DNA from 3 places in the Arthrobacter sp. FW306-06-A genome. Region 3 is predicted to be linked to each of the others. Evidence: riboswitches for the same ligand, from Rfam matches in the RefSeq annotation. Region 3 holds a riboswitch; each other region holds the start of a gene.
The links. A riboswitch is a leader RNA that binds a small molecule or an ion and turns the genes downstream of it on or off. The one in region 3 is predicted to bind S-adenosylmethionine.
Positions count from the first base shown of each region.

Region 1: linked by a shared signal. The riboswitch ahead of LFT49_RS13585 (aminotransferase class V-fold PLP-dependent enzyme) and the one ahead of LFT49_RS19185 (DUF1737 domain-containing protein) in region 3 are both predicted to bind S-adenosylmethionine.
Region 2: linked by a shared signal. The riboswitch ahead of metX (homoserine O-acetyltransferase MetX) and the one ahead of LFT49_RS19185 (DUF1737 domain-containing protein) in region 3 are both predicted to bind S-adenosylmethionine.

Region 1 is NZ_CP084552.1:2,905,189-2,915,366, forward strand. It holds gene LFT49_RS13560 (sigma-70 family RNA polymerase sigma factor) at 1-814, opposite strand, end outside; gene LFT49_RS13565 (DoxX family protein) at 1,010-1,555, shown strand; gene aroA (3-phosphoshikimate 1-carboxyvinyltransferase) at 1,562-2,950, shown strand; gene rsgA (ribosome small subunit-dependent GTPase A) at 2,934-4,049, shown strand; gene hisN (histidinol-phosphatase) at 4,095-4,907, shown strand; SAM riboswitch class IV at 5,059-5,172, shown strand; gene LFT49_RS13585 (aminotransferase class V-fold PLP-dependent enzyme) at 5,210-6,625, shown strand; gene LFT49_RS13590 (class I SAM-dependent methyltransferase) at 6,729-7,487, shown strand; gene LFT49_RS13595 (metal-dependent transcriptional regulator) at 7,537-8,250, shown strand; gene LFT49_RS13600 (fluoride efflux transporter FluC) at 8,258-8,662, shown strand; gene LFT49_RS13605 (fluoride efflux transporter FluC) at 8,659-9,057, shown strand; gene LFT49_RS13610 (hypothetical protein) at 9,140-9,517, shown strand; gene LFT49_RS13615 (S1C family serine protease) at 9,563-10,178, opposite strand, start outside.
Region 2 is NZ_CP084552.1:1,622,248-1,632,425, reverse strand. It holds gene LFT49_RS07430 (SGNH/GDSL hydrolase family protein) at 1-428, shown strand, start outside; gene LFT49_RS07425 (hypothetical protein) at 477-1,067, shown strand; gene LFT49_RS07420 (CoA-acylating methylmalonate-semialdehyde dehydrogenase) at 1,163-2,647, opposite strand; gene mmsB (3-hydroxyisobutyrate dehydrogenase) at 2,699-3,616, opposite strand; gene LFT49_RS07410 (LysR family transcriptional regulator) at 3,728-4,660, shown strand; gene LFT49_RS07405 (zinc-dependent alcohol dehydrogenase family protein) at 4,692-5,828, opposite strand; gene LFT49_RS07400 (MFS transporter) at 5,835-7,217, opposite strand; gene metX (homoserine O-acetyltransferase MetX) at 7,458-8,573, opposite strand; SAM riboswitch class IV at 8,586-8,701, opposite strand; gene LFT49_RS07390 (bifunctional o-acetylhomoserine/o-acetylserine sulfhydrylase) at 8,824-10,140, opposite strand.
Region 3 is NZ_CP084552.1:4,083,925-4,094,102, reverse strand. It holds gene LFT49_RS19200 (glutamate--cysteine ligase 2) at 1-446, shown strand, start outside; gene LFT49_RS19195 (O-succinylhomoserine sulfhydrylase) at 572-1,780, opposite strand; gene LFT49_RS19190 (rhodanese-like domain-containing protein) at 1,781-2,191, opposite strand; gene LFT49_RS19185 (DUF1737 domain-containing protein) at 2,188-2,463, opposite strand; SAM riboswitch class IV at 2,477-2,592, opposite strand; gene opgC (OpgC domain-containing protein) at 2,774-5,242, shown strand; gene LFT49_RS19175 (hypothetical protein) at 5,369-5,623, opposite strand; gene LFT49_RS19170 (TetR/AcrR family transcriptional regulator C-terminal domain-containing protein) at 5,851-6,555, shown strand; gene LFT49_RS19165 (pyridoxamine 5'-phosphate oxidase family protein) at 6,573-7,037, opposite strand; gene LFT49_RS19160 (aminodeoxychorismate lyase) at 7,098-8,027, opposite strand; gene cls (cardiolipin synthase) at 8,121-9,596, shown strand; gene LFT49_RS19150 (multidrug effflux MFS transporter) at 9,615-10,178, opposite strand, start outside.

The DNA.
Region 1 (10,178 bases), 1.2 Mb from region 3:
TATCCACGGCTGTTTTGAATCCCCGCTCGGCGGCGTATTCCGCGAGCATGTCCCGCAACATTCGCCGGCCGCGGTGGAGCCGGGACATCACGGTGCCGATGGGCGTGTTCATGATGTCTGAGATTTCCTTGTAGGCGAAGCCCTCCACGTCAGCGAAATAGACCGCCAGGCGGAATTCCTCAGGGATATCCTGCAGCGCCCGCTTTACGTCCGAGTCCGGGAGGTGGTCCAATGCCTCGGCCTCGGCGGACCGCAGTCCGCTCGAGGTGTGCGACTCCGCCCGCGCCAGCTGCCAGTCCTCAATGCTGTCCGAGTTGGACTGCAAGGGCTCACGCTGCCGCTTGCGGTACAGGTTGATGTACGTGTTGGTGAGGATCCGGTACAGCCACGCCTTCAGGTTGGTTCCCGGCTTGTACTGGTGGAACGCCGAGAAGGCCTTGGTGTAGGCCTCCTGGACCAGGTCCTCCGCGTCCGACGGGTTCCGTGCCATGCGCATCGCAGCCGAATACAGCTGGTCCACGTACTGCATGGCGTCCCGCTCGAAGCGAAGGCGGCGCTGCTCCATGGTCTCCGCGGAGACATCCAGTTCGGTACTGTCATTTGCGTCGGCGTCGGCGGCCCGGGAACCAGGACCATCCTGACCGGACGGGAGGGGCGCGGCTCCCGCCTTGCCGTTCACTTCGGCGGGGGTGGCCTCATACATGGCCGCGGCGGCCGGATCCAAGGTGCTCATTGCCTTCAAGTCTACTGTCCGGCTTCCCGCCCGGGGCATGCCGTACTCCAGCGGCTCCGCGGCAAGAGTATCCAATGCCACCGGCCCCGCCGGTCTGGTTTCGTCCAACACCTTCCCCAAGGCCCAACTCCGCTCTGTATCGGGTGAATGATCGCCTGGGTCCCTGTCACGGACCCGACATCGATAACCGCCCTCAGCGGGCAAATATTCCCCAAAAGTGCAAGACTAGGACCGACTCCGCCGCTTGCCGCGGCTCGTCCATCCAGGAGGAAATTCATGTCCTTTGTCCGCACGCTCGCCCGGCCCATGCTTGCCTCCAGTTTCGTTCTTGCCGGACTGGATAAGCTCAAGAACTCCGACGACACCGCCCAGCAGCTCTCGCCGCTCCTGCGTAAGGCGGCGGCTTCGCTCCCCTTCCAGGCGAGCGAGAAGACGCTGGCGCGCGTCATCGGCGGAACCCAGGTGGGAGCGGGCGTCCTGTTCGGCCTTGGCAAGTTCTCCAGGCTTTCAGCCGGCCTCCTGACGGTGATTTCGCTGCTTAACACCTTTGTTGAGTGGCGTAGTGCGGATATCAGCAGCAAGGAAGGGCGGGAAAACCGCCGGAACCAGCTGCTCAAGAACCTCTCGCTGAGCGGCGGCGCGCTGCTGGCCTCGGTGGACACAGCGGGCAAGCCGGGCCTGGCCTGGCGTGCCGAACACCTGGCCGCCGATGCCCGCAGGAATGCCTCGCACCTTGCTGCCGACGCGCGCCGGACCACCACCAAGAAGCTGAACAAGGCGGACAAAGCCGTACGCCGCGCCGTACACGCCACGGGAGCATAAGCACGAATGACCGCAACAGCTGCCACCCGGGACGGGTCCGGAACACCTGTCGAGCACTGGGCCGCACCCTTTGCGTCCCGGCCCGTCGATGCCACCGTGACGGTTCCGGGATCAAAGTCCCTGACCAACAGGTACTTGGTCCTGGCCGCCTTGGCGGACGGCCCGTCCCGGCTGCGCGCACCCCTGCACTCCAGGGATTCGGCACTGATGGTCGATGCGCTCCGGCAGCTGGGCGCCACTATCACGGAAGTGCCGGGGGACGGCGACTTTGGCCCTGACCTGGAAGTGGTTCAGCTGCCGGCAGCGGCTGAGGCGTCCCCGACCAGGATCGACTGCGGGCTGGCGGGCACGGTCATGCGGTTCGTTCCACCGCTGGCGGCGCTCCGCAACGGAACCAGCGTCTTCGACGGCGACCCGCACGCCCGGAAGCGCCCCATGGGAACCATCATCGAGGCGCTTAAGGCCCTCGGTGTGGCCGTTGCCTCCGAAGACGGCTCCGCTCCGTCGTCGCTCCCGTTCGTGGTGGAAGGCAAGGGCGCGGTGCGGGGCGGCCATCTGGTGATCGACGCCAGCGCGTCGTCCCAGTTCGTCTCCGCCCTCCTCCTGGTGGGGGCGAGGTTCGACGAGGGCCTGCACCTGGAGCACGTGGGAAAGCCGGTGCCGAGCCTGGACCACATCAACATGACCGTGGCTGTCCTGCGCGGCGCCGGCGTGTCCGTGGACGACTCCGTTCCCAACCACTGGGTGGTGGCACCCGGGCCAATCCGTGCCTTCGACCAGCGGATCGAACAGGACCTTTCCAACGCCGGACCGTTCCTGGCGGCCGCCCTGGCCTCGAAGGGAACAGTTCGGATTCCCAACTGGCCGGCGGATACCCAGCAGGTGGGAGACCTGTGGCGCGAGATTCTCGTGAAAATGGGCGCACACGTCACCCTGTCCGACGGCGTCCTGACTGTCACCGGCGGCCCGGAGATCAAGGGCGGCGACTTCGCGGACACCAGCGAGCTTGCCCCCACCGTCGCAGCCCTGTGCGCGCTGGCCACGGGCCCATCCCGGCTCACCGGGATCGCCCACCTGCGCGGACACGAGACGGACAGGCTCGCTGCATTGGTGGCGGAAATCAACCGGCTCGGCGGGGACGCAGAGGAAACCAGCGACGGCCTGGTGATCCGGCCCGCCGCGCTGCACGCCGGCGTCGTCCGCAGCTACGCGGACCATCGAATGGCCACCGCAGGCGCCATCCTGGGCCTGGCAGTGGAGGGCGTACAGGTGGAGGACATCGCCACCACCGCCAAAACCATGCCCGATTTCCCCCAGCTGTGGACAGGCATGCTGGCCCAGGACGCCGCTGCGGCATCCGGACCGGAGGAGCCCAGCGGTGGCACGGCGCACTGACTCCTGGGACGAGTCCGACGTCCGTATCAGGCCCAACAAGAAGGGCTCCAGGCCCCGCACCAAGGACCGTCCCAGCCACGACGATGCGGTCACCGGACGGATCATCACGGTGGACCGGGGGCGGTACACCGCAGTCGTGGGTGAGGACTCGAACAACGAACGCGTGGTCATTGCGGCACGCGCCCGCGAACTTCGCCGCTCGCCGGTGGTTGCCGGCGACTTCGTCTCGCTCGTGGGGGACGTCTCCGGGGCACCGGACACGCTGGCGCGCCTGGTGAAGATCCAGGACCGCAAAACGCTCCTGCGGCGCAGCGCCGACGACACGGATCCAATCGAACGTGCCGTGGTGGCCAACGCGGACCAGCTGGTGATCGTGGTGGCGGCCGCCAATCCGGAGCCGCGGACCGGATTCATCGACCGTGCCTTGGTGGCTGCGTACGACGCCGGTATCGAGCCGATCCTGCTGGTCACCAAGGCCGACGTCAAGGATCCAGCGGAACTGCTGTCCAACTACACCCACCTGGATTTCCCGGTGATCATCAGCCGAACCGCTGACGCCCAGGCCTCCGGGATCGACGCGCGCTCCGACGACGGCCTCTCGGCCCGGCTGGACAGCACCGCGGTGGCAGCCCTCCGCGCCCACCTGGGCGGCAAGGTCACCGTCATGCTCGGGCACTCAGGCGTGGGCAAGTCCACCATGGTGAACGCGCTTACTGGGGCCGAGCGGGCCACCGGCGGAGTGAACGCCGTGACGGGACGGGGCCGGCACACGTCGTCCTCTGCCCTGGCGCTGCGCCTCGCGGACGCTCCGGCCGGCAGCTGGATCATTGATACTCCGGGCATCCGGTCCTTCGGCCTCGCCCACGTGGACCCCGACCGGATCCTGCGCTCCTTCCCCGACCTCTCCCCCGGCATCGAGAACTGCGAACGGGGCTGCAAGCACACGGCAATTGCAGTGAACTGCGGCCTCGACGACTGGGTGGCGGGCGGACACGCAGGTCCCACCGGTCCCGCCCGGTTGGCGTCGCTGCGGCGGCTGCTCGGCACGGATCCAAGGTTGGAAGCACAGGAAACCAAGGAGCTCGGCAGCGTCAACTGACGCGTTCTCCCCGGCAGAAGCGTGCGCAGACTGTAGTTTGGAACCATGATCCAACCCGCTTCGAGCTACAACGATGACCTGCGCCTGGCACATGTCCTGGCCGACTCCGTGGATGACCAGACCATGAGCCGCTTCAAGGCCCTGGACCTCCACGTCGAGACCAAGCCGGACCTGACGCCGGTCACCGATGCGGACAAGGCCGCCGAAGAAGCCATCCGCGGCCAGCTCTCGCGTTCCCGCCCCCGGGACGCGGTCCTGGGCGAGGAGTTCGGCAGCACGGGACACGGGTCGCGGCGCTGGATCATCGACCCCATTGACGGGACCAAGAACTTCGTCCGCGGCGTTCCGGTCTGGGCTACCCTTATCGCCCTCGTCGACGAGGGCGAGCCGGTGGTGGGCGTGGTCAGCGCCCCGGCCCTGGGCAAGCGCTGGTGGGCGGCGAAGGGTATGGGCGCATACATGGGCAGGTCCCTGGCAGCTGCCACCCGGCTCCGCGTCTCCAACGTCTCGACACTATCGGACGCCTCCCTCTCTTACTCCAGCCTCACGGGCTGGAAGGAACGGGGAAACCTTGACGAGTTCCTGGGCCTCACCGAGGACGTGTGGCGGACCCGTGCCTTTGGCGATTTCTGGTCGTACTGCATGGTGGCGGAGGGCTCCGTGGACATCGCCTGCGAACCGGAACTGAACCTCTACGACATGGCCGCCCTTGTGCCGATCGTCGTGGAGGCCGGCGGCCGTTTCACGTCGCTGGAAGGCGAGGACGGCCCCTTCGGCGGGAACGCGCTGGCCACCAACTCGATCCTGCACTCAGAGGTATTGCACCGCCTGAACCCTTATTTGGACGATTTGCTGTAACGGTTGGCTTTTCCCCGAAAAAACGAATAAAGCAGCGGCGGACACCTCCCGATGGGGGTGTCCGCCGCCGTTTATTCGAATCGCGTAACAAACCGCTTAACAATCGCTGCGGGTTCAGTCCTGTCAGCCGCATGTCCTACGCTTTTATCCAGGTCACGAGTGCCAGCGCTAAACCCCGGTTTGCTGGCCGGCAACCCTCCATTCGCGGTGGGGTGCCCCGGGTGACGACCAGGCCGGTCCGGAGCGGATGCGGCAAGCGCGGATTCCACTATGCCGGAGTCCTGTATTCAAGTGAGGTCTCTGTGACAACTGCCACCGTCTCCCCCCAGCCCGTCAGCACCGAAGCGGCAGTTGCTGAACGGCATGCCGTTGCCGGCCGGCCCCTCGCGGCAGTCACCGGAGCCGAGATCCAGGCGCCGCTGATCACCGGCGGCCACGTGCGGTACGCAAACCTGGATTACGGCGCCTCGGCCCCTGCACTCTCCGTGGTGTCCGCCTACCTGAACGAAATCCTGCCCTACTACGCCAGCGTCCACCGGGGGGCAGGATACGCCTCCCAGATCAGCACCTCTGTCTACGAGAACGCGCGCACCATCGTCCGCGATTTCGTCGGCGGACGCCCGGACGACTCGGTCATTTTCACCCGCAACACCACCGACTCGCTGAACCTCCTGGCAGGTTGCCTCCCGGTCACCCATGGCCGCCCTGACGGCGATGTCCTCTACCTGGACATCGAACACCACGCGAACCTGCTGCCGTGGCAGGGCGTGCCGCACCGCAGCATCGTGGCCGCGGAGACGATCACCGGCACCCTCGACGCCGTCCGCGCGGAGCTGGAGCAGGGCGGGGTCAGCCTGCTGGCCGTCACCGGCGCTTCAAACGTCACCGGCGAGATCCTTCCCATCCGCGCCCTGGCCGCGCTGGCCCACCAGCACGGCGCACGGATCGTGGTGGATGCGGCCCAGCTGGCACCGCACCGCCGGGTGGACATCAGCACGGATGACATCGACTACATCGCGTTTTCCGGCCACAAGCTTTACGCACCGTTCGGCGCCGGCGTCCTGGTGGGACGGCCTGACTGGCTGGACGCGGGCGTCCCGCACCTTGCCGGCGGCGGCGCGGTCAAGGAAGCAAGGCTCGACGGCGTCAGCTGGGCCAGCGGCCCGGCCCGCCATGAGGGGGGCTCGCCGAACGTCCTCGGAGCCGCCACGCTGGCCCGCGCCACCCAGGTCATTGCTGAGCTCGACCAGGACCGGTGGCACGCCCACAAAGCCGCGATCCGCTCCTTCCTGGTGGAGGGCCTGCAGGACATCGACGGCGTTACCGTGCACCAGATCTTCAAGGACAGCAACCCGGAAACGGACACCATCGGCGTGGTTAACTTCTCCGTGGAGGGCTACGACGCGGGGCTGGTGGCCGCCTATCTCGCCGCCGAGCACGGCGTGGGCCTGCGCGATGGACGCTTCTGCGCCCATCCCCTGCTGAAGCGCCTTGGCCTGCCGTCCGGTTCGCTCCGCGCAAGTTTTGGCGTCGGCTCACGGCTGGAGGATGCCGAACGCCTCCTCGCCGGTATCCGTGCGCTGCGCAGCAACGGGCTGGGGTGGGACTACGTGGTGGACGCCGGGCGCTGGGTCCCCGCCAACGACTTCCGCACCTACCCGCACTGGGCGCCCAACACGCCGGGAACGGCCGGCGCGGCCCCCTGCATCGACGACTGAGCAGCTGCAGCAAAGAGGGTGCCCCTTGGGGCACCAGCCGGTGACCGTCCGTGCGGTACATTCGAGAGACGTCCACATCGGCAGCACACGAAGGAGGCCACGCTTGGTTCGGGGTGGCCCCAGGCTCGATCACGGGCGGCGCCGGGAGCTTGGCCAGAGCTTCCAGGACGGCGGCGGGCACTACCACCGCGTCCGCCCCGGATATCCGGAAGACTCGGTCCGCTGGCTGGTGCCCACCAGCGCCCATGAGGCACTGGACGTCGGCGCGGGTACCGGAAAGTTCACCTCCTTGCTGCTGGACCTGGGCCTGGACGTCACCGCCGTCGACCCCTCCGCGGACATGCTCGCCCAGCTGAAGACCCACTGCCCGGGCGCCGCAGCTGTGGTGGGCTCCGCCGAGGTGACCGGCCTTCCCACCGCCAGCTTCGACGTCGTAACCGTTGCCCAGGCGTGGCACTGGTGCGACCCGCTGGCCGCAAGTACCGAACTCGCCCGGGTGCTGCGCCCGCATGGAACCCTGGGCCTGGTATGGAACCAGCTGGACACCTCCGTGCCCTGGGTACACCGCCTTTCCCGGATCATGCACGCAGGTGACGTGTACCGGCCTGGCCACAAACCCGTCGTGGGGCCTGAATTCCAAGGTCTCGAGGGACACGTCAGCCACTGGCAGGACACTGTGACGACCACGGACCTGATGGAGCTCACCAAGTCACGCAGCTACTACCTGCGCGCCAACGAGGCAACGAGGGCCAAGGTCTTGGCCAACCTGGACTGGTACCTGCACGAGCACCTTGCCTACGCCCCGGACCAGCAGATCCACCTTCCCTACCTCACGCTCGCCTGGCGCGCGGTCAAGGCATGACCAGTGCAGCGGACTCTGCCGCCGCGGCCCAACCGGTAGGCTTGAACCTGTGAAGACCAGCGCGCCCTCCTCCTCGATCGAGGACTACGTCAAGGTCATCTATTCGTTCACGGAATGGCAGGACAAGCCCATCACGTCCTCGCAGCTGGCACAGCGGCTGGGCGTGGCCAATTCCTCGGTTTCGGAGATGGTCCGCAAGCTCAAGGACCAGGGCCTGGTGGACCATAAGCCGTACAGCGCCGTCACCCTCACCGAGGCCGGCCTGCGGCTGGCCCTGGCCATGGTCCGCCGCCACCGGCTGATCGAGACCTACCTTGTCCAGCGCCTTGGCTACAGCTGGGACGAGGTCCACGATGAAGCTGAACAGCTGGAGCACGCGGTCTCGGACACGTTCATTGAACGCGTCGCGGCGAAGCTCGGGGACCCTAAGCGGGACCCGCACGGCGACCCCATCCCCACCGCCGACGGCCAGGTACTGATGCCGCGCGCCCACCTGCTCGCCGAACTGGACGAAGGCCACAGCGGCCGGATCACCCGGATCAGCGATGACAACCCAGAGCTGCTGCGGTACCTCGCCGCCCAGGACATTGACCTCGATGCCGAGGTGGAGGTGGTGGGACGGCGCCCGTTTGGCGGCCCCATGGTGGTGCGGATCGGCAGTTCGGGCACGCCCCGGGACTACGACCTGGCCGATGAAATCGCCTCAGCGCTGTGGGTCTCCAGCGACACCCCGCACCCTGGCTGCGTCCTGGGCGGATCCTGACGTGGCGATGCCCAACGGCTCGGCGTGGCTGGCCGTGGCCGCCGGCGGGCTGATCGGCAGCGAACTGCGGTACGGGCTGGGGCTGGCATTCCCGGACGCACCCGGCTCCCTCCCCTGGGCCACGCTGGCCATCAACATCAGCGGCAGTTTCGTCCTGGCGGCCCTGACCACAGTCTGGATGGCCCGCCCGCACACGGCATTCTGGCTGCGGGCAGCGGTGGGACCCGGCCTGCTGGGCTCCTTCACCACCTTCTCGGCAGTCATCTACGCCTCGGACCAGCTGGCGCGCGCCTCCGCCCACCCGGTATGGATCACCTATCTGGGCCTGTCCCTGGTCCTCGGCCTGGCGGCCGCCGGCGCCGGGTGGCGGACCGGCAGGTTCCTATCGTGCAGCCGGGATGGCCGGCCATGATCGCTGCGGCCCTGGTGGGGGTATTTGGCGTGGCCGGCGCCCTCCTGCGGTTCGGGGTGGACAGCTGGTTTGCGCACCACAGCAGCATCCGAAGCGTCCGCGCGGACGGCCGCGGAGCCCTGCACTGGCCCTGGGCCACCCTGCTGGTCAATGTGGTGGGGTGCTTCGTCATCGGGCTCTCCCACGGCCTGACCACCGGACTGGGACTGGGCACCGAATGGCAGCTGGGTCTGGCCACCGGCTTGGCCGGAGGGCTCACCACTTTCAGTTCCTGGACCACGGCCACCATCCGCCTGCTCAGCGAAGCACGGTTCGGCTCGGCGGTGCTGAACGTGGCGGTCAACCTTGCGTTGGGCTTTGCTGCTGCGGCCGCGGGCATCGCCCTGGTCGGCTGAGTTCCGGAGCCCGGCTCCAGCCCGGCCCGGCCCGGCCAGGCCCGGCGAGGCGATTTGGCCGCCTCCCGTATGGTTGAAGGTGATGATCAGCAGACGCGACGCGGCAATAACCCTTGATGTTCCCCTTGAAATGGCACAGCGCCATGGCCTGCCCAAGTGGATGACGGAGGCCGAGCTCCGTGCCATCCTGGACAATCCCCCGCCCTGGCTGGTGCAGTCGCGCGCCAACCGGACGGGAAAGCGGCCCGTCTGGGTGCACTTGGAATGCGCCGTCTGTGGCTATGAGGAAGCGGCGCGGCCCAAGAAGTGGTGGCCCGACTTTACGTACGTGGTGTGCGGACACCACGCCCCAGCGGAGGTTCCGCCTGTCCGCGCCGGCCACGTCCGCAGCGAGTACGACGGCGTGGGGACCCGTTTCGTGGGCATCGCGGACGTGGAAGCGCCCCCGGTTCGTCCGTAGGTCACCGGGCGTTGCCTGCCCAGGGTGCCTGACCGCCGTCGAACCTTAAGCCGTGCCGTTTCCCGTCATTTCCTCCGGAACAGCGGTGATGTGCAGTTCGGCGCCGTCGCGCAGCACTGCCACGTCGAGCGGCTGGCCGATGGCGTCCGCAAACAGGAGCCGCTGCAGGCTCTCGGCGTTGTTCACGGCGCGTCCACCCGCCGTGATGATGATGTCCCCTGCGGACAGGCCCGCCTTGTCCGCGGGCGAACCGGGCAGCACCTCCACGACACGAAGTCCTTCGCGCAGCCCGGTCCGGATCACCGCACTGGGTGTGAGCTGGATGGGAGTGCTGACAAGGCCAAGGTAGGCGCGGCGCACCCGCCCGTCCGCCAGCAGCGCGGAAATGATCCTGCGGGTGGTGGCGTTGATGGGGATGGCCAGTCCCAGGCCGGCGCCCGCCACCGCGGTGTTGATGCCCACGATCCTGGCATGGGTGTCCGCGAGCGCACCGCCGGAGTTTCCGGGGTTCAGGGCCGCGTCCGTCTGGATGACGTCCTCGATGACACGCCGGTTACCGCCTGACCAGACAGGTATGGCACGGCCCAGGCCGCTGACCACCCCTGCGGTCACGGAACCTGCCAGACCCAGGGGGTTCCCCACCGCCACCACAAGCTGCCCC
Region 2 (10,178 bases), 2.1 Mb from region 3:
GCAAGGTGGCCATCTACAACGAGAACCTGCGCACGGTTGCCGCGCGCCATGATGCCGTCATCGCTGACATGTGGTCGCTGCGGCAGCTGGGCGACCCGCAGATGTGGGACCAGGACCGTCTGCACTTCTCCCCGCTGGGACACCACACCATTGCGGCCATGGTGCTGGATGCGCTCAACGTGGAGCACTCCCTGGAACCGCTGCAGCCCAAGCCGCTGCCGCCGCGCACCTGGCGCGAGGCAAGGAGCGGGGACCTCGTGTGGGCGCGGGAATACTTCGTGCCATGGGTGCTGCGCCGGTTGCGCCACCAGTCGTCCGGGGACGGCCTCACGGCAAAACGGCCGACGCCGGGTCCCGTCTTCGGCCCGGGCGTTCCGTTGGGATCCGGCGAAGGCCCGTTGGGTACCTCCGAACCCAGCCGCCGGTAACGCTGCCGGGGTTACGCTGGAAGGACACCACACGAGAGGCGCGGCACCGTGAGCAGCTTGTTTTTCTGGATCATCATCCTGTCCTTCGTGGTCCCCATGGCCATGCGGGCGTACCGGCGCTCCATGGCGCGGCGGGACCGGGACCAGGGCTTGCCCGGTCCGTTTTCGGGGCCCGGGCAGTTTCCGGGTCCGAACCAGTTCCCCGGTTCGGACCAGTACCCGGGTTATGGCCAGTTCCCCGGTTCGGCCGGGCCGCAGAACCGCCAGCCCCGCGACGGCTACACCCAGCAGGACTACTTTTCCGGCGGCTTCCGCCAGCCAGGCCAGCCGCCGCAGCCCTATGGCGGGCAGCAACTGCCGCCGTACCAGCACGGACAGGCGCCCATGCCGGACCCCCGGTTCGGTGGTGCGCCACAGGAATTCGGGCAGGAACCGCCGCTCCAGCAGCCGGGGTACCAGCAGCCCCAGCTTGGCCGGCCAGGCCCCGGGCAGCCCTCCGGGCCTGCCACTCCCCCACCGCCCTCGGCACCGCAGGGGTTCCGCGCACGCAAGCTCGCCGAACTGGACCAGCAATACAGCAACGGCGAACTGTCCATGGAGGAGTACATGAAGCGCCGCGGCGACATCATGAACGGCTGACTCTGGTAAGCAGGCAGGTCGGGGACCGGTTTCCGGTCCCCGACCTACTCTTTATTTGTCTAATGCGGCGTAATCCGCTGGTTCAATCCACCGAACTAGTCCACCTGGGGGAAGCCCAGGTCGATCACCGAGGTTGATGGGTCGGGCCAACGCGTGGTCACCACTTTGCCCCGGGTGTAGAAGCGGATGCTGTCCGGCCCGTACATGTGGGTGTCGCCGAACAGGGAGTTCTTCCAGCCGCCGAACGAGAAGGTGCCCACCGGAACCGGGATGGGCACGTTAACGCCCACCATGCCCGCTTCGGCGTCGAACTCGAACTGCCTCGCTGCGCCGCCGTCGCGGGTGAAGATGGCAGTGCCGTTGCCGAACTGGTTCTCGTTGACCAGCCGGACTGCGTCGTTGTAGGTATCCACGCGGACCACGGACAGGACGGGGCCGAAGATTTCGTCGTCGTACACCCTCATGCCGGGCTTGACGTGGTCCACCAGGCTGACGCCGATGAAGAACCCGCCGGAGTCGAACTGCTGCGAGCGCCCATCCACCACCACGGTTGCGCCTTCACCTTCCGCTCCCGCAACGTACGAGGCCACGCGCTCCCGGTGCTCCGCGGTGATCAAGGGACCCATCTGCGAGGCCGGATCGGTGCCGTCACCAATCTTGAGGTCCGCCATGCGGCTTGAGATCGCCTTCACCAGGTCGTCAGCGATGTTCCCCACGGCCACCAGGACGCTGACAGCCATGCAGCGCTCGCCGGCGGAACCGTACGCGGCGGAAACCGCTGCATCGGCAGCCATGTCCAGGTCGGCGTCGGGAAGCACCACCATGTGGTTCTTTGCACCGCCCAGGGCCTGCACCCGCTTGCCGTGCTCAGCTGCCCGCTTGTAGATGGACTGGGCCACCGGGGTGGACCCGACGAAACTCACGGCCTTAACGTCAGGGTGCTCCAGCAGGACGTCCACGGCTTCCTTGTCCCCCTGGACCACGTTCAGGACGCCGGCCGGCAACCCTGCTTCGGCGAACGCTTCGGCGATGAAGACTGCAGCCGACGGGTCCTTTTCGCTCGGCTTCAGCAGGACGGTGTTGCCGCAGGCCAGGGCGCTGCCGATCATCCACAGCGGCACCATGGCCGGAAAGTTGAACGGGGTGATGCAGGCCACGACCCCCACCGGCTGGCGGATGGAATGGACGTCGATGCCGCTGGAGACCTGCTCCGACCGCTCGCCTTTCAGCATGTGCGACAGGCCGGTGGCGAAATCGATGTTCTCCAGGCCGCGGGCGATTTCCCCTTCCGCGTCGGAGAGGACCTTGCCGTGCTCGCTGGTCAGGATCGCGGCGAGTTCGGATTTGCGCTGGTTCAGGATTTCGCGGACCTTGAAGAAGATGGTGGTGCGCTTGGCAAGGCTGGTTGCCCGCCATGCAGGCAGCGCGGCGCGGGCTGCCGCGATGGCTTCCTCTGTCCGGGCCGTGGAGGCAAGTGCCACCTGCTTTTCCTGTTGGCCGGTGGCGGGGTTGAAGACCGGACCGAAGCGGTCGGCATCGGTGACGCGGGCGCCGTTGATGTAGTGCGGGATGGTTTCCAAAAGAGTCTCTTTTCCTGCGGTGCTTGCCGGGTGGTTGGTTGGACGGCGTGGTTAGTTGGACGGCGCCCGGTCAGCGGCCTCGAGCGAGCCGTCCACGAGCTTGATGATCATGGAGCAGTCCTTGCCCGCGTCCCCGGCGTCGATGAGCCGCTGGAACAACTGCTGGACGTGCTTGCCGATCTCCAGGGGTGTGCCGGTGTCTTCGGCGGCGCTGATCGCCAGGCCGATGTCCTTGTTCGCGAGCTCGGTGGTGAAGGTAGGTGCGAAGTCGTTGTTGGAGGCCGCTGTGGGAACCACACCGGGCACGGGGTACCAGGTCCGGAGCGCCCATGAGTCTCCCGAGGAAACCGAGGCGATGTCCCAAAAGACCTGCTTGTCCAGGCCCAGCCGGTCTGCGAGCACCGCGCCCTCAGCGGTGGAGGCAAGGTTGATGAAAAGCATCAGGTTGTTGCAGATCTTGGCTGCCTGCCCCGTGGTGGGGCCGCCCGTGGGGATGATGTTGCCGGACATGGGGCCGATGTAGCCGGCAGCGTCCTTGACGGCGCCTTCTTCCCCGCCCACCATGAACGTCAGGGTTCCAGCCTCGGCCCCGCTCATTCCGCCGGACACCGGCGCGTCCACGAACCGGAAACCGGCGGCAGCAGCGGCGTCGTGCAGTTCCTGGGCAGAGGCGATGTCGATGGTGGAGGAGTCGATGAGCAGCGTGCGCGTATCCGCGTGCGCCAGCACCCCGTCCGCGCCGAGATACACCGCGCGGGCGTGCTCGCCCTTGGGGAGCATGGTGAACACGGCGTCCGCGCCATCCACGGCTTCGGCGATGCTGCCGGCCCGCTTGACGCCGCCCGCTGCAGCCGCATCCAGGGCTGCGGGGTTGAGGTCAAAGCCGCGGACGTCATGCCCCGCCTTCACCAGGTTCACCGACATGTGGCCGCCCATGTTGCCCAGGCCAACCCAACCGATAACTGCCATGCGTAAGCTCCTTTGCTTTCATTCCGGCGCTTCTGCCGGCATGCCTGTGTCACCCATCACACCGTGTTAGGGTGCAATCAAGGGGAAAAATCACAGACACTCTGTGCATTGATGCACATCAACGGAAGGTCCAACGTGGACGCCAGACGGCTGCCGAGCCCCGACGACCTGCTTATCCTTTTGACGGTTGCACGCCTGGGCCGTTTCAATGCCGTGGCCGAGAGCCTGGGGACCACCCACACCACGATTTCGCGCCGGATCCTCGCGCTGGACAAGCAGCTGGGCGGCCGCACGCTGGAGCGCAGCCCACACGGCTGGGAACTGACGCAGCTCGGTGCTGCCGCGGTGGACGCGGCGGAGGCGATCGAGAGTACACTCGGCTCCCTGTCGGGCCTGATCAGCCAGGACAATAGCGCCCTTGCGGGCCTGGTCCGCGTGGCCACCACCGACGCAGTGGGAGCGGTGTTCGTCACTCCATCGCTGGTGCGGCTCCAGCAGCAGAACCCGCAACTGAACATCGAAATGCTCAGCGCCACCCGGAAAGTCAGCCAGAACCGGTCAGGGGTAGACCTGGAGATCGTGGTGGGCCGGGCCGACGTCAGCACCGCACAGACCATTTTCCTGAGCAACTACTACCTGCGCCTCTACGCCAGCGCCGACTATGCAGGGCGGCACGGCCTCCCGGAAACGCTCGACGACGTGGGGCAGCACGCGTTTGTCTCGTACGTCGAGTCTGCGCTCCAGGTGGCGGAACTGGGCCCCCGCTGGTCATCGCAGCTGCCGATGCCCCGGACAAGCTTCCAGGCCACCAGCGTATTCGCACAGGTGGAGGCCGTTCGGCAGGGCGCCGGCATCGGGCTGCTGCCCAACTTCATGGTGGCGGACCGGGAAGATTTCGTTCCAGTCCTGCCTGCGGATTTCGAACGCCAGCTCCCTATCTGGGCCGTGGCCCGCCCGGAGTCGCTTCGGTCGGCCCGGGTGCAGGCGGTGATCGCGGCCCTCAAGGAGGAGCTGAAGGAGCGGGCCGGACTGCTGGCAGGCTGAGGCTGGCCCAGCCGTAGGGGCAAACGACGGGTCAGGCCTGGAAGAGCCGCCGCACCACCTTCCCGGCGGCGAGTGCATCAAGCCCCTCGTTGATCTCGCTCAGTGGCCGCGTGTCGGTGTGCAGCAGCTCAACCGGCAGCTTGCCCTCCCGCCAGTACCCCAGGTACCTCGGGATGTCGCGGGCGGGAACGGCATCACCCATATAGGAGCCCAGCAGGCGCTTGCCGGCGCCGGCGAACTGGAGGGCCGGAACGGTCAACTCGGCGGACGGGTGTGGAAGGCCCACCGAGACCACTGCCCCGCCCCGGGTCACCCGTTCCAGGCAGGACGCGATCACGCCTGCCGAGCCCACCGCCTCGACGGCAACATCCACTCCGTCGCCGGACGCTTCCTGAATGAGGCGCCCCGCGTCGTCCGGCGTACCCACCGCGGTGGCACCGGCGTCACGGGCCAGCTGGTGTTTGCCCTGGTTCGGATCAATGGCAATCACGCTGGCAGCTCCGGCCAGGCGTGCCGCCATGACCGCGGAGAGCCCCACCGCCCCCAGGCCGAAAACTGCCACGGACTGGCCGGGACTGACCTCGGCGGTGTTGAACACCGCGCCCATTCCGGTGAGCACGGCGCAACCAAACATCGCGGCGACCGTGTCCGGGACGTCGTCGTCAATCACCACCACTGATTCCCGCGCAACCACTGCGTAGTCCGCAAACGCCGAGACGCCCAGGTGATGGTTGATGCGCTTCCCTTCCGGCGTCCGCAACAGGGCAGGCCCGTGCAGCAGGTCTCCTGAGCCGTTGACCTCCGCTGCCCGGTGGCAAAGCGCGGGCCGGCCGGCCAGGCAGGCCCGGCAGTGGCCACAGCTGGGCACGAACACCAGCACCACGTGGTCGCCCACGGAGATGTCTCCTACGCCCTGGCCCACGGACACCACGCGCCCCACCGCCTCGTGGCCCAGGGCCATGGGGAGTGGCCGGACCCGTGAGCCGTCCACCACCGAGAGGTCCGAATGGCAGAGGCTCGAATAGGTGATGGCAACACCAAGCTCACCGGTGCGGGGCTCCGGCTGCTCGAGTTCCTCCACGACCAGTGGCCGGGCGTCGGCGAAGCTGCTTTTACCAGAGGCGTTTCCAGTGGCGGGGACGGTGGCGTACAGGACGGCGGCTTTCATGGGGCCCTACTTCTTGCTGGCGGCCAGCAGGTCGGCGGTGCCCTTGGCGTCGGCTGCGTCCACGTCATGCAGCGAGACGCCGCGGGTTTCCTTCAGGAAGAAGACCGCGACGGCGGTAATGGCGCAGGCGATGAGCAGGTAGACGGCCACGGGGACCGAGGACTTGTAGGTGCCCAAAAGCGAGGCGGCGATGATCGGGGCCAGGGAGCCGGCCACGATCGACGTCACCTGGTAGCCCAGGGAGACGCCCGAGTAACGCATCCGGGTGGGGAACATCTCCGCCATGATGGCAGGCTGCCCAGCGTACATGAAGGCGTGGAACACCAGGCCGATCATGATGGCCGCCAGGATAATGAAGTCGTTCTTCGTGTCCATCATGGGGAACGCGAAGAAGCCCCAGGTGGCGCCCATAATGGCGCCGGCCATGTAGACGGGCTTGCGGCCGAACCGGTCCGAGAGCTTGCCGACCATGGGCACCACGGCAAAGTGCAGGGCGTGGGCCAGGAGCAGCAGCAGGAGGATGCGCGTGGTGTCGGCCTGGACCACGGTCTTCAGGTAGGTGATGGAGAACGTCACCACCAGGTAGTACAGGATGTTCTCCGCAAAGCGCAGGCCCATGGCGGTGAAGACGCCGCGCGGGTAGCGGCGGAAGACCTCGGCCACGCCGTAGCCCTTGTGGCCGGCGTCCACTTCCTTACGCGCTTCAAGGAAGATGGGGGCGTCGTTGACCTTGGTCCGGATGTAGTAGCCGATCAGCACGATCACCGCGGACAGCCAGAAGGCAACACGCCAGCCCCACCCGAGGAAGGCTTCCTGGGTCAGGGTGGAGGACAGGATGAACAGCACGGCCGTGGCGAGGAGGTTGCCCAGGGGCACCGCGGACTGCGGCCAGCTGGCCCAGAACCCGCGGGACTTACTGGGGCTGTGTTCCGCCACGAGGAGGACGGCGCCGCCCCATTCCCCGCCGACGGCGAATCCTTGGGCAAACCGGAGGATGACCAGCAGCGCGGGAGCCCAGTAGCCGATCTGCCCGAACGTGGGCAGGCAGCCCATGAGGAAGGTGGAGACGCCCACCAGGATGATGCTGAGCTGCAGCAGTTGCTTGCGGCCGAACTTATCGCCGAAGTGGCCGAACACGATGCCGCCGATGGGACGGGCCACGAAACCGACGGCGTAGGTGAGGAAGGCGGCGATGATGCCATCCAGTTCTGTCCCGGCGTTGGGGAAGAAGGCTTTCCCGAACACCAGGGTGGCTGCGGATGCGTAGAGGAAGAACTCGTACCACTCCACGACGGTGCCGGCCATGGAGGCCGTCACCACTTTCTTCAGGCCTGATGCCTTGACGTCGGTTTCCTCGGTGCGCCTTGCGGCGGAGCGTTCCGTACTCAATGCGAACTCCTTCGGCGTCGTCGTCGACACCACGGGGACAGTCGATGGCAGCCGGATGTGATGTACACCACGAAAACCGGCTTCGATGAGTATGGTCTGCTTGCCGGTGCAACCTCAACGACCATTAGTGCAGAAGGCATCTGCAGGAATGCACACTGCTGGAGGTTTCCTTGGAGCTGGCTGAACCTCGGAGGCTTTGACCAGGAACGTGTGGACCAAAACTGCCTGGTCCAGGAGTGCCTAGACCAGGAAGCTGCCCCGCAGCTGCGCCCCCAGTTGGCCTATCTCGGTGAGGAACCCGTCGTGGCCGATGGGTGCCTGGATGACGTGGACGTCCACCTCGCCGGGCAGCGCCTGCGCCAGTTCCCGGGACTGGGACGGGAAGTAGAGTCGGTCGGAGTCGACGGCGGCCACGAAGAAGCGTGCAGTAGCACCGGCCAGGGTTTCGGCCAGGGTTCCCCGTCCGCGGCAGACGTCGTGGCTCATCAACGCTTCGGTCAGGGCGATGTAGCTGTTGGCGTCAAAGCGCTTCACGAGCTTGTTGCCCTGGTGGTCCAGGTAGCTTTCCACCTGGTAGCGGCCACGGGCTGCCAGTACTTCCCCCTGAAGGGGCGACTCGGATGCCTGGGCCGCCCGGCCGAAGCGGCCTTCCAGTTCGGCGGCGGACCGGTAGGTGATGTGGGCGATGCGCCGGGCAAGGGCCAGGCCCTCTTCAGGACAGGGACCGCCGTAGTAGTCGCCGCCGTTGAAGTTTGGATCCTGCCGAATGGCCAGGGTCTGGGCCTGGGCAAAGGCGATTTGTTCTGCCGTGCTCGCAGCCCCCACGGCGATGACGGCACAGCGCTGCACCCTTTCCGGGTAGGTCACTGCCCATTCCAGCGCCCGGGCGCCGCCCATGGAGCCGCCAAGAACCGCGAACCAGCTCTTGATCCCCAACTGGTCCGCCAGCCGGGCCTCCGCCACGGTGCTGTCCCGCAGCGTGACCAGGGGGAAGCGGGAACCCCAGGGCGATCCGTCGGGGGCGGGCGATGAGGGGCCGGTGGAGCCGTAGCAGCCGCCCACAATGTTGATGGACACCACGAAGAAACGGTCCGTGTCCACGGGGGCACCGGGCCCGGCCAGCTGCTCCCACCAGCCTTCCTCGTCGGTGTCTCCGCGGGTTACGTGAGTGCTGCCCGTGAGCGCGTGCTCGATCAGGATGGCGTTGCTGGCGTCTGCGTTGAGGGTGCCCCAGGTTTCGTAGGCCAGCGTAACGTCGGGCAGGTATCCCCCGGCCTCGAGCTCCAGTTCCCCAATGGAGGCGTAGCGGACGATTCCGTGTTCGGGGATGGTGGTTGGGGCGACGGAAACCGTCATGGCAAGACCTCTTCTACGCGCTTGCCCGCCGTCAATTGACCGGCAGGCCAGGTCCTCACCCGGGGCACCCCACCGCGGAAGGAGGGTTGCCGGCCAGCAAGCCGGGGCTGTCGCTGGCACTCATGACCTGGATCGAGTGTACGAAACACCACCCGGTCCAAGCCAAGAGTGTGACTGGTTGTGACTTCCCGACTTGCTGCCTGCCCTGCCCTGCCGCCTAAGTGGCGCCCCGGCGTCGTACTTTAGGCTTCTAGGCGTCCTTCGCAGCCCTGAAGCCTGCTTCAAGGTCGGCGAGGATGTCGTCGATGTGTTCCAGGCCCACGGAAAGCCTGACAAGTCCCGGGTGCACCCCGGCCACCACCTGCTGCTCCGGCGAGAGCTGGCTGTGGGTGGTCGACGCCGGGTGGATGACCAGGGAGCGCACGTCGCCGATGTTGGCCACATGGGAGTGCAATTCCAAAGCGTCGACGAAGCGTTTGCCCGCCTCCGCTCCGCCGGCCAGGTTGAAGGCGACGACGGCGCCCGTCCCCTTGGGCCCATACTTGCGGCCACGCTCGTACCAGGGGCTGGACGGCAGCCCGGCGTAGGCGACCGATTCGACGTCGTCCCTTGCTTCAAGCCACCGCGCAACCTCCGCCGCGTTTGCAACATGGCGCTCCACCCGCAGGCTCAATGTCTCCAGGCCCTGGGAAATCAGGAAGGCGTTGAACGGCGAAACCGCCGAGCCCAGGTCCCGCAGGAGCTGGACCCGCGCCTTGAGGATGTAGGAGAGATTGGCACCGAGCGCTCCATCGGCTCCCAGGTCGCGGGCGTAGACCAATCCGTTGTACGTGGGATCCGGGGTGTTGAAGCCGGGGAACCGTTCCGGGTCCTTGCTGAAATCGAACTTGCCGGAATCGACGATCACGCCGGCGATGGCTGTGCCGTGGCCGCCCAGGTACTTGGTGGCCGAGTGGATCACGATGTCCGCTCCCCACTCCAGCGGCCGGATCAGGTACGGCGTCGAGAGGGTGTTGTCCACGATGAGGGGCACGCCGGCCTGGTGGGCGACTTCGGAGATGCCCTCGATGTCCAGGACGTCCTGGCGCGGGTTGGAGACCACTTCACCGAAGAAAAGCTTGGTGTTGGGCCGGACGGCGTTGCGCCACTGGTCCAGGTTGTCGGGGTCGTCCACGAACGTGACGGAGATGCCGAATTTTTTCAGGGTGTGGGCGAAAAGGTTGTAGGTGCCGCCGTAGAGGCTGGGGCTGGCTACGATGTGGTCGCCGGCCTCCGCAATGTTCAGGACCGCGAACGTTTCGGCGGCCTGGCCGGAACTCAGCAGCAGCGCGGCCAGGCCGCCTTCAAGGCTGGCAATCCGCTGTTCGACGGCGTCCTGCGTCGGGTTGCCGATGCGGGTGTAGATGGGCGCCAGTTCGGAGAGTGCAAAGCGGTTGGCTGCGCTCTCGGCCGTTGGGAAAACAAAGGACGTGGTTTGGTAGATGGGCAGGGCACGGGCTCCCGTTGCACTGTCCACTTCCTGGCCGGCGTGGATCTGGCGGGTTTCGAAGGACCAAGCGTTGGACATCCAAATCTCCTTTGACATGGGCCCGGCATGCTCAGGGG
Region 3 (10,178 bases):
CCGTGCTGGTCCGGGCGCTGGTGGAATCTGCCAGCAGGGAGTGGCGGGATGACGTTGATCCCACACCCGTTCCCACAGTTCTTTTGCGAATGGCCTCCTGGCAGGCCAGCAGCGAGGGGCTCAGCGGCGAGCTCCTGGATTTTGGCAACTTCCGTCCGGCCCCCGCTGCGGATGTGGCCCGTGCGCTGGTGGATTACCTGGCCCCCGTCCTGCAGGAGCAGGGCGAGCTGGCTTTGGCCCGGCAGGGTGTGGAGGAGATCATCGCCCGCGGAACAGGGGCCGCCGAACAACGCCGCGCCCGGGACAAGGCCCTTGCCGGTCCGCCGCCTGAGGACATGGGGTTTGGCGCCGTGGTGCGCCAGGCCGTGCAGGTGACCATGCGCGGAGCGCTGGATCTCGGAGACGTGGAGGACACACCGGAACTGCTGCGGGTCCGCCAGGCCTGACCCGCCGCGGCGCGCGGGTCCGCGATGCGCAGTTTCCTCTTCGACGCGGTGTTTCCTTCCCGCGGCCCACATTCGGGCCGCGCCGGGGAATATGCGCCGCGGGAACACCGAAGCGCGTCGAATACCTAGATCTGCTTCAGCGCCTGCTCCAGGTCGCGGATGAGGTCCTCCGCATCCTCCAGTCCCACGGAGAGGCGGACCACGCCGTCGCTCAGACCAATGGCCGCTCGTCCTTCCGGGCCCATGGCGCGGTGCGTGGTGGTGGCGGGATGCGTGATCAGCGACTTGGAATCGCCCAGGTTGTTGGAGATGTCGATGATCCGCAGCCCGTCCAGCAGGGCGAAGGCGGCTTCCTTGCCGGAGCGTCCGCCCGACGGGGCAAGCTCCAGGGTCAGGACGGTGCCGCCTGCGCTCATCTGCTTCGCCGCCAGCCCGTACTGCGGGTGCGATTTCAGCAGCGGATACTTCACCCAGCTCACGGCCGGCTGCTCCTCCAGCCACTCGGCAAGCCGGAAGGCCGTGGCGGAGGAGTGGTTGACGCGCAGCCCCATGGTTTCCAGGCCCTTGGTCAGGACCCAGGCGTTGAACGGGGACAGGGCGGGGCCGGTGTGGCGCATCAGCTGCTTTACGGGGCCGTCAATGAACTCCTTGGTGCCCAGGATGGCACCGCCCATCACCCGGCCCTGGCCATCGATGTGCTTGGTGCCGGAGTAGACGATGACGTCCGCGCCCAGGTCACCGCAGCGCTGCAGCAGGGGAGTGGCAAAGACGTTGTCCGCCACCACGGTGGCCCCGGCCGCGTGCGCCAGGTCGCTGACCGCGGCGATGTCCACGATTTCCTGCATCGGGTTGGACGGGGACTCGAAGAAGACAGCCGTGGTGGGTTTGGAGAGCGCCTCGCGCCACTGATCCAGGTCAGGGCCGTCGACGAACACCGTCTCCACGCCCCACCGGGGCAGGATCTCGTTTAGGACCACGAAGCAGGAACCGAACAGCGAGCGGGCGGCCACCACGCGGTCGCCGGCTGCCAGCAGGGCACCCAGGGCGGTGAATACCGCGGACATGCCCGACGCCGTCGCAAAACATGCTTCGGTGCCTTCGAGCAGCCGGAGCCGTTCCTGGAACGTGGCCACGGACGGGTTGCCGTAGCGGGAGTAGACAAAGCGCTCGTCTTCGCCGGTGAAGGCGCGTTCAGCAGCGGCTGCGGATTCGTAGACGAAGCCGGAGTTGAGGAAGATGGCCTCCGACGTTTCCTGGAAGTTGCTGCGGTCCAGCCCGCCGCGGACGGCCTGGGTGTCGGGGTTCCAGCCGGGGGCGTCGTGGTTGAAGCTCACTTAGTTCTTTCCGAGGTTGGTGGGCAGGCCGCGGTTTTTCCAGCCATTGACGGTCCGTTCGCCGAAGCGGTCGGGATCGCCCTCGAAGCCCTCGAGGACGCTGTAGGCGGTGAAACCCGCCTGGGTGGCGGCGGTGGCCGCGGCGACGGAGCGCTTGCCGGAGCGGCACAGGAACACCAGTTCCGTGCCCGGGTCCTCCGGCGCCTGGTCCGTCAGATCCTTAATGAAGTCGGGGTTGGGGATGCCGCCGGGGAAGGTCCACTGGATGAAGAGTGGGTCGTTGTCCGTGGCCTTGGTGTCCGGGATGCCGATGTGGGCCCATTCGCCCTCGGTACGGACGTCCACCAGGACGGCGCCCTGCTCCAGCTTGGCCCAGGCTTCCTGCGGCGTCAGGTCTCCGGCGTAGCTCATGCGTGGCCCTCGCCGTCAAACTCGCCGTCGAACTCGCCCTCAAGCTCGTCAACGGCCGTTGCAACGGCGGCGTCTGCCGAGGCGATCGCGGCCGGAAGGACGATGGCCTGCGCCACGATGACGGTGGTGCCGTTAAAGGTTGCTGCGGGGCTGCCGTGCAGCACGTAACCGTCTGCGAGTGCAGCGGAGATCCGCTCGCAGAACTCACGGTTGTCCGCGCCGGTAATCAGGCGGTAGGACAGTCTTTCCTCAGGGGCGGGTGCGTCGGACACGACGGATCTCCTTCTTTCACGCTTGCAGCTCGAATCGGTCGATATGCCGAGTATTCACCTGAGGCACCCCGCCGCGAAAGGGAGGGTTGCCGACCGGCCAGTCAGGGCTTCACACCGGTACTCATTACTCCCCAAAAACGTAACACCTGCGCTCCCAAGCCGCACCGCCGCCGTCGTCATGTTCCGTAATTCACCGGACGGCCAGGCGACACGCAAGGGCCGGCCGCCGGATAAAGTTCTTACCGGGGCACCGCCCCGTCGCCTAAGCAACGGGCAGCAGAGCAATGAGTACCGGGGGGTCCTTGTCAGCATGCGCGCAATCACATCGCATCACCGCGCCACCAGCCACGTAAACCGTCCGCGCTCTGTGGCTGCCTTTCTAGCGGCCATCGTCATCGCCTTCCTGGCCGTGCTGGCGCCGGCAGGTCCGGCGCAGGCGGCGCAGGCTGCACCGGACAGCGGCAAGCCGTGGCTGGGTGCGGTGCTCGAGTGGGGCGAGGATACCGCTGCAGGCTTCAGTGACCGGCTGGGCGCCACCCCTGCTGTCTTTGGCCACGACATCACCCTTCCGTTCCGTGATTCCGAACGGAACGACATCGACGGCTTCCTGCAGCAGGCCGCAGCCAAAGGTGCCCACGCCCTGCTCACGGTGAAGCCCTCGGTGCCGCTGGACCAGCTCGGCACTGCAGAAGCTGAAGCCTTCGCGCAGCAGGTGCACACTCTCACATCCGGGTTCAAGGGCCAGCTGCTGATCCGGTTCGCCCCTGACATGAACACAAGCTGGGTGGGTTGGGGCCAGCAGCCCGCCGAGTACCGCCAGGCTTTCCAGGAGGTGTCCAGGGCATTCAAGAAGTACGACGGCGGCCGGGCCGCCATGGTGTGGGCGCCTTACCTGGGCAAGGACTACCCCTTTGACCGGAGCCGGAATGCGCCGCAGCCAGGAAGTGAGGGGTTCGCGCTCCTGGACACCAACGGGGACGGGGCCTGGACCGGAGGCGACAACGCCTACGCACCCTACTACCCGGGTGACGACGCCGTGGACTGGGTGGGCCTGGCCGCCTACCACGACGACACCGCCGGCGGGGCCGCCGTCAACACTTTGCCGCGGGCCGGTGAGCTTGAGGAGATGCTGACAGCCTCGGGAAGCGAAAACTTCTACGCCACCTACTCGGAGGGGCGCAGGAAGCCTTTCCTCCTGCAGACCGCGGCGTTCTACAGCCCTTCAACCGGCGGCGCGCCCGAAGCCGGCATTAAAACCGGCTGGTGGGACCAGGTGGTGGGAACTGCCACCTCTCCGGAGTTCGCACGCACGGCCGCCGTCGTATGGGACGAACGCACCAGCACCAGGGACACCGGCGTGGCGAGCATCAGCTGGCTGCTCACCGGAAACCCGGACATTGCCAAGGCCGCGGGGGACAGGCTGAAGGCCTCCCCGATGGTGACCGGCCCTGTCACCGATCAGGCACCCACCGGCACTTATGTCCGCGCCAACACCCTGTCCGGGCCTGCTGCCTGGACTGTTGCCGCCGCCATGGTCATCCTCCTGGTGGCCCTGTGGCAGGTTCCGCGCAGGATCAATGCAGCCACAGCCTGGAGCTACCAGGATCCTTCCACCAGGGACTCGCGCGTTGACCTGCTGCGCGGAATGGCCATCGTCTTCGTGGTGGTCAACCACCTGGGCATGGCCTCGCTGTTCCAGTTGCTCACGCAGGAGGCCGTGGGCTTCGTGTCAGGCGCAGAGCTGTTCGTCCTCTTCTCCGGACTGGTGGTGGGCATGGTGTACGGGCCCAAGGCAAAGGAGGACTTCGGCCGGGTTGTGGACCTCACGTCACGCCGCGCAGGCAAGCTCTACCTGACGGCGCTCGCCGTGCTGATCGGGGTCTTCCTGCTGTCCCTGCTCCCGTTCTTCCACGCCGAGGCGCTCACAACCTTCGTGGACCAGGGAACCGGCGGCGCCGGGCACAACGGTGCCGGCCGGACCTACGACCTCTATGCGGGCATGTCGTCCTTGTTCCAGTTCCCCGTGCCGCCCCAGGTGCTGCCGGCCATCGTGCTGCTGCAGTTTGGGCCCTGGCAATTCAACGTCATGGGCCTCTACGTGGTGCTCTTGCTGGTCAGCCCGCTGATCCTGGCCGCATTGAACCGCGGAAAGGCCGTCTGGATGCTGGCCGCGACCCTTGCAGTGTATGCAGTTGGTGCCGTGACCAGGTTCCGGGTCCTGCCGTCGCAGTTCGAGGACTCCTTCCCCCTGCTGGTGTGGCAGGTGCTGTTCGTGCTGGGGCTGGTTGCCGGCTATCACCGCCGTGCCGTCGTTGCCTGGCTGTCGAGGCATACGTGGGTGGTGGTTGCCTGCACCGCGGCCGCGTTCGCGCTGGCTTTCCTGTCCTGGGGCAATCCCTACCTGGCGAACAACTACGACGTCCGCATGGCGCTCATGCCGGACGGCGTATACCGCGCCATGTATGACGCCCTCTTCGGCCGCACGTACCTGGCTCCCGGCCGCCTGCTTAATGTCATGGTCCTGGTGGTGGCGGCCTACGCATTCCTCAGCGCTTATTGGAAGCCGGTGCAGCGGGCGCTGGGCTGGTTCCTGATTCCACTGGGCCGGGCCACGCTGTACGTGTTCATCATGCATGTGCTGCTGATCGCCGTCGTAGCCAATATTCCGGCGTTGCAGCAGCAGAGTATCTTCCTCAACACCGCGGCCTATGCCGTGGTCCTGGGACTGCTGTGGGTGATGGTGCGCACCAGGTTCCTCTTCCGGATCATCCCTACCTAGCCCAGGTGGGGACGCGCTCCTCAACCTTGGCCGCGGCTGCTTCAGGGCATGAAAAATGCCGTGGCACCGGAGTGCCACAGCATGTGTTCGTGCGCCCAAGGGGTGCCCAAAGGCGGGCCGGGGAAGCTAGACAAGCCCCGGATAGCTGGTGAGGATGTAGTCGGCCGCAGCTGGACCCTTCATGCGGAGTCCGTTGTGCCCGGGGTTGATCCTGTGCTTCATGGCTGACCAAAAAGTGGATTCGCTGCCGAGCGGCTGCTGATTGATCACGCACCAGCTGGTGTACAGCCCGTAGAGGCGGTCCCGGTTCAGGCTGGAATCGGATACATGATCGGAATAGGTTGCTTCGTGGAGGAACAGATCGAACTGCGAGTTAGCCATGACGGCTCCCTTCGCTAAGTGCTCGGCGCTGCCGTGTGGCTACAACAGCAAACCGCGATCCCCTGCACGGGGGTGATCGGGGTATATAGTCCATCCCCGGCTGAGACTGAGGGGACGAACAGCGCTCTCACCGCTTGTCTACACTGTAGACTTTACCCGTAGACTACAAGTGAGGCAACCGTCTTGAATAACTCCGGGACCACCGCCGGCGGGGCGAGGACCAATCCATGACTTCCACTGCAGCTTCCGGGCCTCGCTCGCCCAAAACCCGGCTGAGCCGGGACGTTGTGCTAACCAAGGCCCTGGAACTCGTTGACGCCGAAGGCCTGGAGGCCCTGACCATGCGCCGGCTGGGGCAAGAGCTCGGCAGGGACCCCATGAGCCTTTACCGGTACGCGGAAAACCGGGCAGCCCTGCTGGACGGAGTCTCGGAACTGGTGCTCAATCAGCTCAGAATCCATCCCGAGGACCCGGACTGGAAGGCCCAGCTGCGGAGAATCGCCCACAACCTGCGGACGCTGGCGCTTCAGCATCCCAACGTAGTGCCCCTGCTGGTAACGCGGCCCCTGTCCACGCCGCTGGGACTGCGGCCCCTGGGTACGCTGCGGCCGCTCGAGCAGATCCTGTCCCTGCTGGTGGCCGCGGGGTTCCAGCCGGCAGATGCACTCCATGTCTACCGCGCCTACTACGGCTTTCTCTACGGACACATCCTCAACGAACTGCAGGAATACGTCGTTGACCCGGAAGAAAACGAGGTGCTGCTGCGGCTGGGGCTCCACCGCCTGCCCGCCAAGGAGTTTCCCAGGCTGCGTGCCCTGGCTCCGGCGCTTGCAGAATACGACGGCGGCGCGGAGCTTGAGCAAGGACTCACCATCCTGCTTTCCGGGCTGGAAGCACAGCTTTCCGGAAAGGGCCCAACTTCCCACGCCTGACAAGGCGCCGCCGGCCGCTACTCGAACGAAGCGCGGCGCCGGTCCTGCAGCCGGGTGTTCCAGACATCCGGCCGGTTCACCTGGAACCTGCGGCCCGTCAACGCTTTGGCGTTCAGCCTGACATAGTTGGCCTTCTCTCCGGGCTGCCACGGCTCCAGGCCAAGTCCGTCCACTGCATCCCGGACGGCCTGGTCCTCGATGATTTCCGTGTCGCCCCGAACCACTACGCTCCAGGCCTGTTCCGTCGAGGGGTCGTAGCCGTCAATTTCCAGCGCCGCCGGCCGCTCCATCCTGGCGCCCCAGAGTTTTGAGCCCGGAGCGGTGCGGAAGACGATACTGCGCAGGTGCACAACGTAGTTCACGGGGAAGATTTCCGGATGCCCGTCCACCACGATGGCCAGCCTGCCCACCGTGTCATTCTCAAGCAGTTCCCAGCAGTCGTCGAAGGACAGGTTTTCGATCGGCAGGTTTCGCGAGTCCATGGTCCACACCTTACGGGTGATGCGGGTGCGGGAAAAGGGATTAAGCGCCTGTTGCAGGGCCTAGTGGATGCCGGCGAAAAGTCCGCTCAACTCGGCGGTCAGTTCCTTCTGGACGGACGGGCTGCCGATCTGCTTGCCGTCGATCGTGTTCACAGGGGCAAGAAGGCGGACGCTCGAGATCAGCCAGACCGCATCCGCGTCCAGGAGGTCCTGCGGCTCCAGGGGGCCGTAACCCAGCTCCCAGCCTGCCGCCTTGGCGGCAGCGAAAAGCGCGCCCTGGGAGGTTCCCGGGAGGATGCCGCTGTCCAGCTGGGGTGTGATGAGGCGCTTCACCGGCGTGCCGTCGTCGGACTTTCCCACATGCGCCAGCAGCACCGTGGACGTGGGGCCTTCCAGGACGCGGCCGTCGGAGGACAGGAAGATGACGTCGTCCGCTCCCTGCTTATGCGCGTAGCGGAGCGCGGCCATATTGACGGCGTAGGAAAGCGTCTTGGCGCCCAGAAGCAGCCAGGGCGCCCGTTCGGCCACGTCACTGTCGTAGCCGCGGTCAAGGAGGATGACGTCAATACCTGTTTCACGCTGCCGGCGGCCGGTAGCCCCCGCGGGCGATGCCTGCACCCAGGCTGTAGGAGCGGGGGCACCCTCCACGCCGCGGGTCACCACAAGCTTGACCACCAGTTCATCGGCAGCAGGATCGGCGGGTGGGTTCTCTGACCGGTGCCGCGCCACGGCAGCGGCAATGGCGCGGCGCCACGCCTCCTGGTCCGGGATGTCCAGGTCCAGTGCCGCGGCGGAGCCTGCCATCCGGTCCAGGTGGGCCTGCATTTTCCGCACTGACCCGCCCACCGCCAGCATGGTTTCGAAGACGCCGTCGCCCCTGGTAACCCCAAGATCCGTGACCAGCAGCTGGGGTTTGGACGCATCGGCCGCCCTGCCGTCAGGAAATGCGGGATCGAGGAAAAGGAGAACCACTGGGGCTGGAGAGGTCATGGCACCAGCTTAGTGCGGCACCGCGGATAAGCTGGGCAGAGTGCCCCGGCCGGAAGCCGTCCTCCGGAGCCCAATCTCCCGGGAGTTATAGACGTGTTGTGGCCTTTTTCGCTTGCCGGCACCGCGCCGACGTGGGTGGTGGTGCTTCTGGGCTTTGTAGACCTGGCCATCCGGGTCCTGGCCCTGGGCATCATTCCCGGCAACAGACGCCCCACCACGGCCATGGCCTGGCTGCTGGGGATTTTCTTCATTCCCTTCGTGGGCATCCTCCTGTTCCTGCTGTTCGGCAATTTCCAGCTCTCCAGCCGGCGCCGCGCGCAGCAGCAGCTGGTCAACGAGCGGGTGCGGGCCGGCATCACGTCGCTCTCCGACGTCGAAAGCGACTACCCCGGCCCCGAGTGGGTCAAGTCCGCTGCTGAGCTGAACCGCACGCTGGGTTCGCTGCCCATGGTGGACGGCAACACCGTGGACCTCATCCCCGGCTACCCGGACTCCATCCTGGAGATGACTAAGGCGGTGCGGAAGGCGAAGAAGTTCGTCAATGCCGAGTTCTACATCATGAGCTCGGACCACGTCACCAACGATCTCCTCACCGCCTTGGAGGAAGCCGCCGAGCGCGGCGTCGAAGTCCGTCTCCTCTTCGACCACATTGGCACGCTGCGTATCAAGGGCTACAAGAAGCTGCTGAAGCGCCTCAAAGCGGGCAAGATCCAGTGGAAGCGGATGCTGCCCCTCCTGCCCATCCACGGCCAGTGGCGCCGCCCGGACCTCCGCAACCACCGCAAGATCATGGTGGTGGACGGCGAAATCGCGTTCACTGGGTCACAGAACCTGATCGAGCCCTCCTACAACAACCCCCGCCACCGCAAGGCGGGCCGCGAATGGGTGGAGCTGATGGCGTGCCTGCGCGGACCGATCGTCACCACCCTGAACGTCGTGTTCGCCACCGACTGGCTGAGCGAAACCGACGATTCGCTGGAACACCAGCTGCAGCTTCCCTCCGACCCCCATCCCGGCGGCATCACTGCCCAGGTGGTGCCCAGCGGCCCGGGGTTCATCACCGAAAACAACCTGCGCCTGTTCAATACCCTGATCTACTCGGCGCAGCACCGGATCTCCATCTGCAGCCCCTACTTCGTTCCGGACGATTCCCTGCTGTACGCCATCACCACGGCGGCCCAGCGCGGCGTTGACGTGGAGCTGTTCGTGTCCGAGAAGGGCGACCAGTTCCTGGTCCACCACGCCCAGCGGTCCTACTACGAGGCCCTCCTCGAAGCCGGCGTGCGCATCTACCTGTACAAGGCCCCGTTCGTGCTGCACGCAAAGCACTTCACCATCGACGACGAGGTGGCCGTCCTGGGCTCCAGCAACATGGACATGCGGTCCTTCTCGCTGAACCTTGAGGTGTCCGTGATGCTCCTGGGCGAGGACATCGTGAACAAGATGCGGGCGGTGGAGGACACCTACCGGGACATCTCCCACGAGCTTAAGCTTGCGGACTGGGTCAAGCGGCCGCTCGCGGCGCGGTATGTGGACAACGTGGCCCGGCTGACAGCCACCGTCCAGTAAAGGCGCTGTGCTGTAAAGCTAGTCGTCGGCACTGACGCGCTGGCCGTCGTCGAGCCCTGCGTTTTCTGCCCAGCCGCCCTTCCGGAACGCGGGAGTTCCCACGGCAAGCACCGCGACCGCCAGGGCGCAGCTGCCGATCATGACAATGACCATTGACAGCGAATTTCCGCCCAGGACCCCCACCAGGGGGCTGACCAGTCCGGCCACCCCGGACTGCAGGGCACCGATCACCGCTGCCGCCGTTCCCGCCATGTGGCCGTAATTGTGCAGGGCCAGGACGGAGGCGTTCGCCGGGACCATCCCCTGCATCGACAGCACCAGCCAGAGTCCGGCTATCACCCCGAACGCTCCGCCGGCACCGGTGGCCACCACCACGAGCAGCAGCAGGGCAAGGACCAGCTGGACCACGAGCGCGGTGCGCAGGAGGCGGACCGGCGGGAATTTGCGGACCAGGGCAGCGTTGAGCTGGGCCGAGAGGACGAGCGCGGCGCCGTTGAGGGCGAAGACGAGGGCGAACTGTTGGGCGGTGAGGCCGTATTCGTTCTGGAAGACGAAGGGCGATCCCACCACGTAGCTCATGAT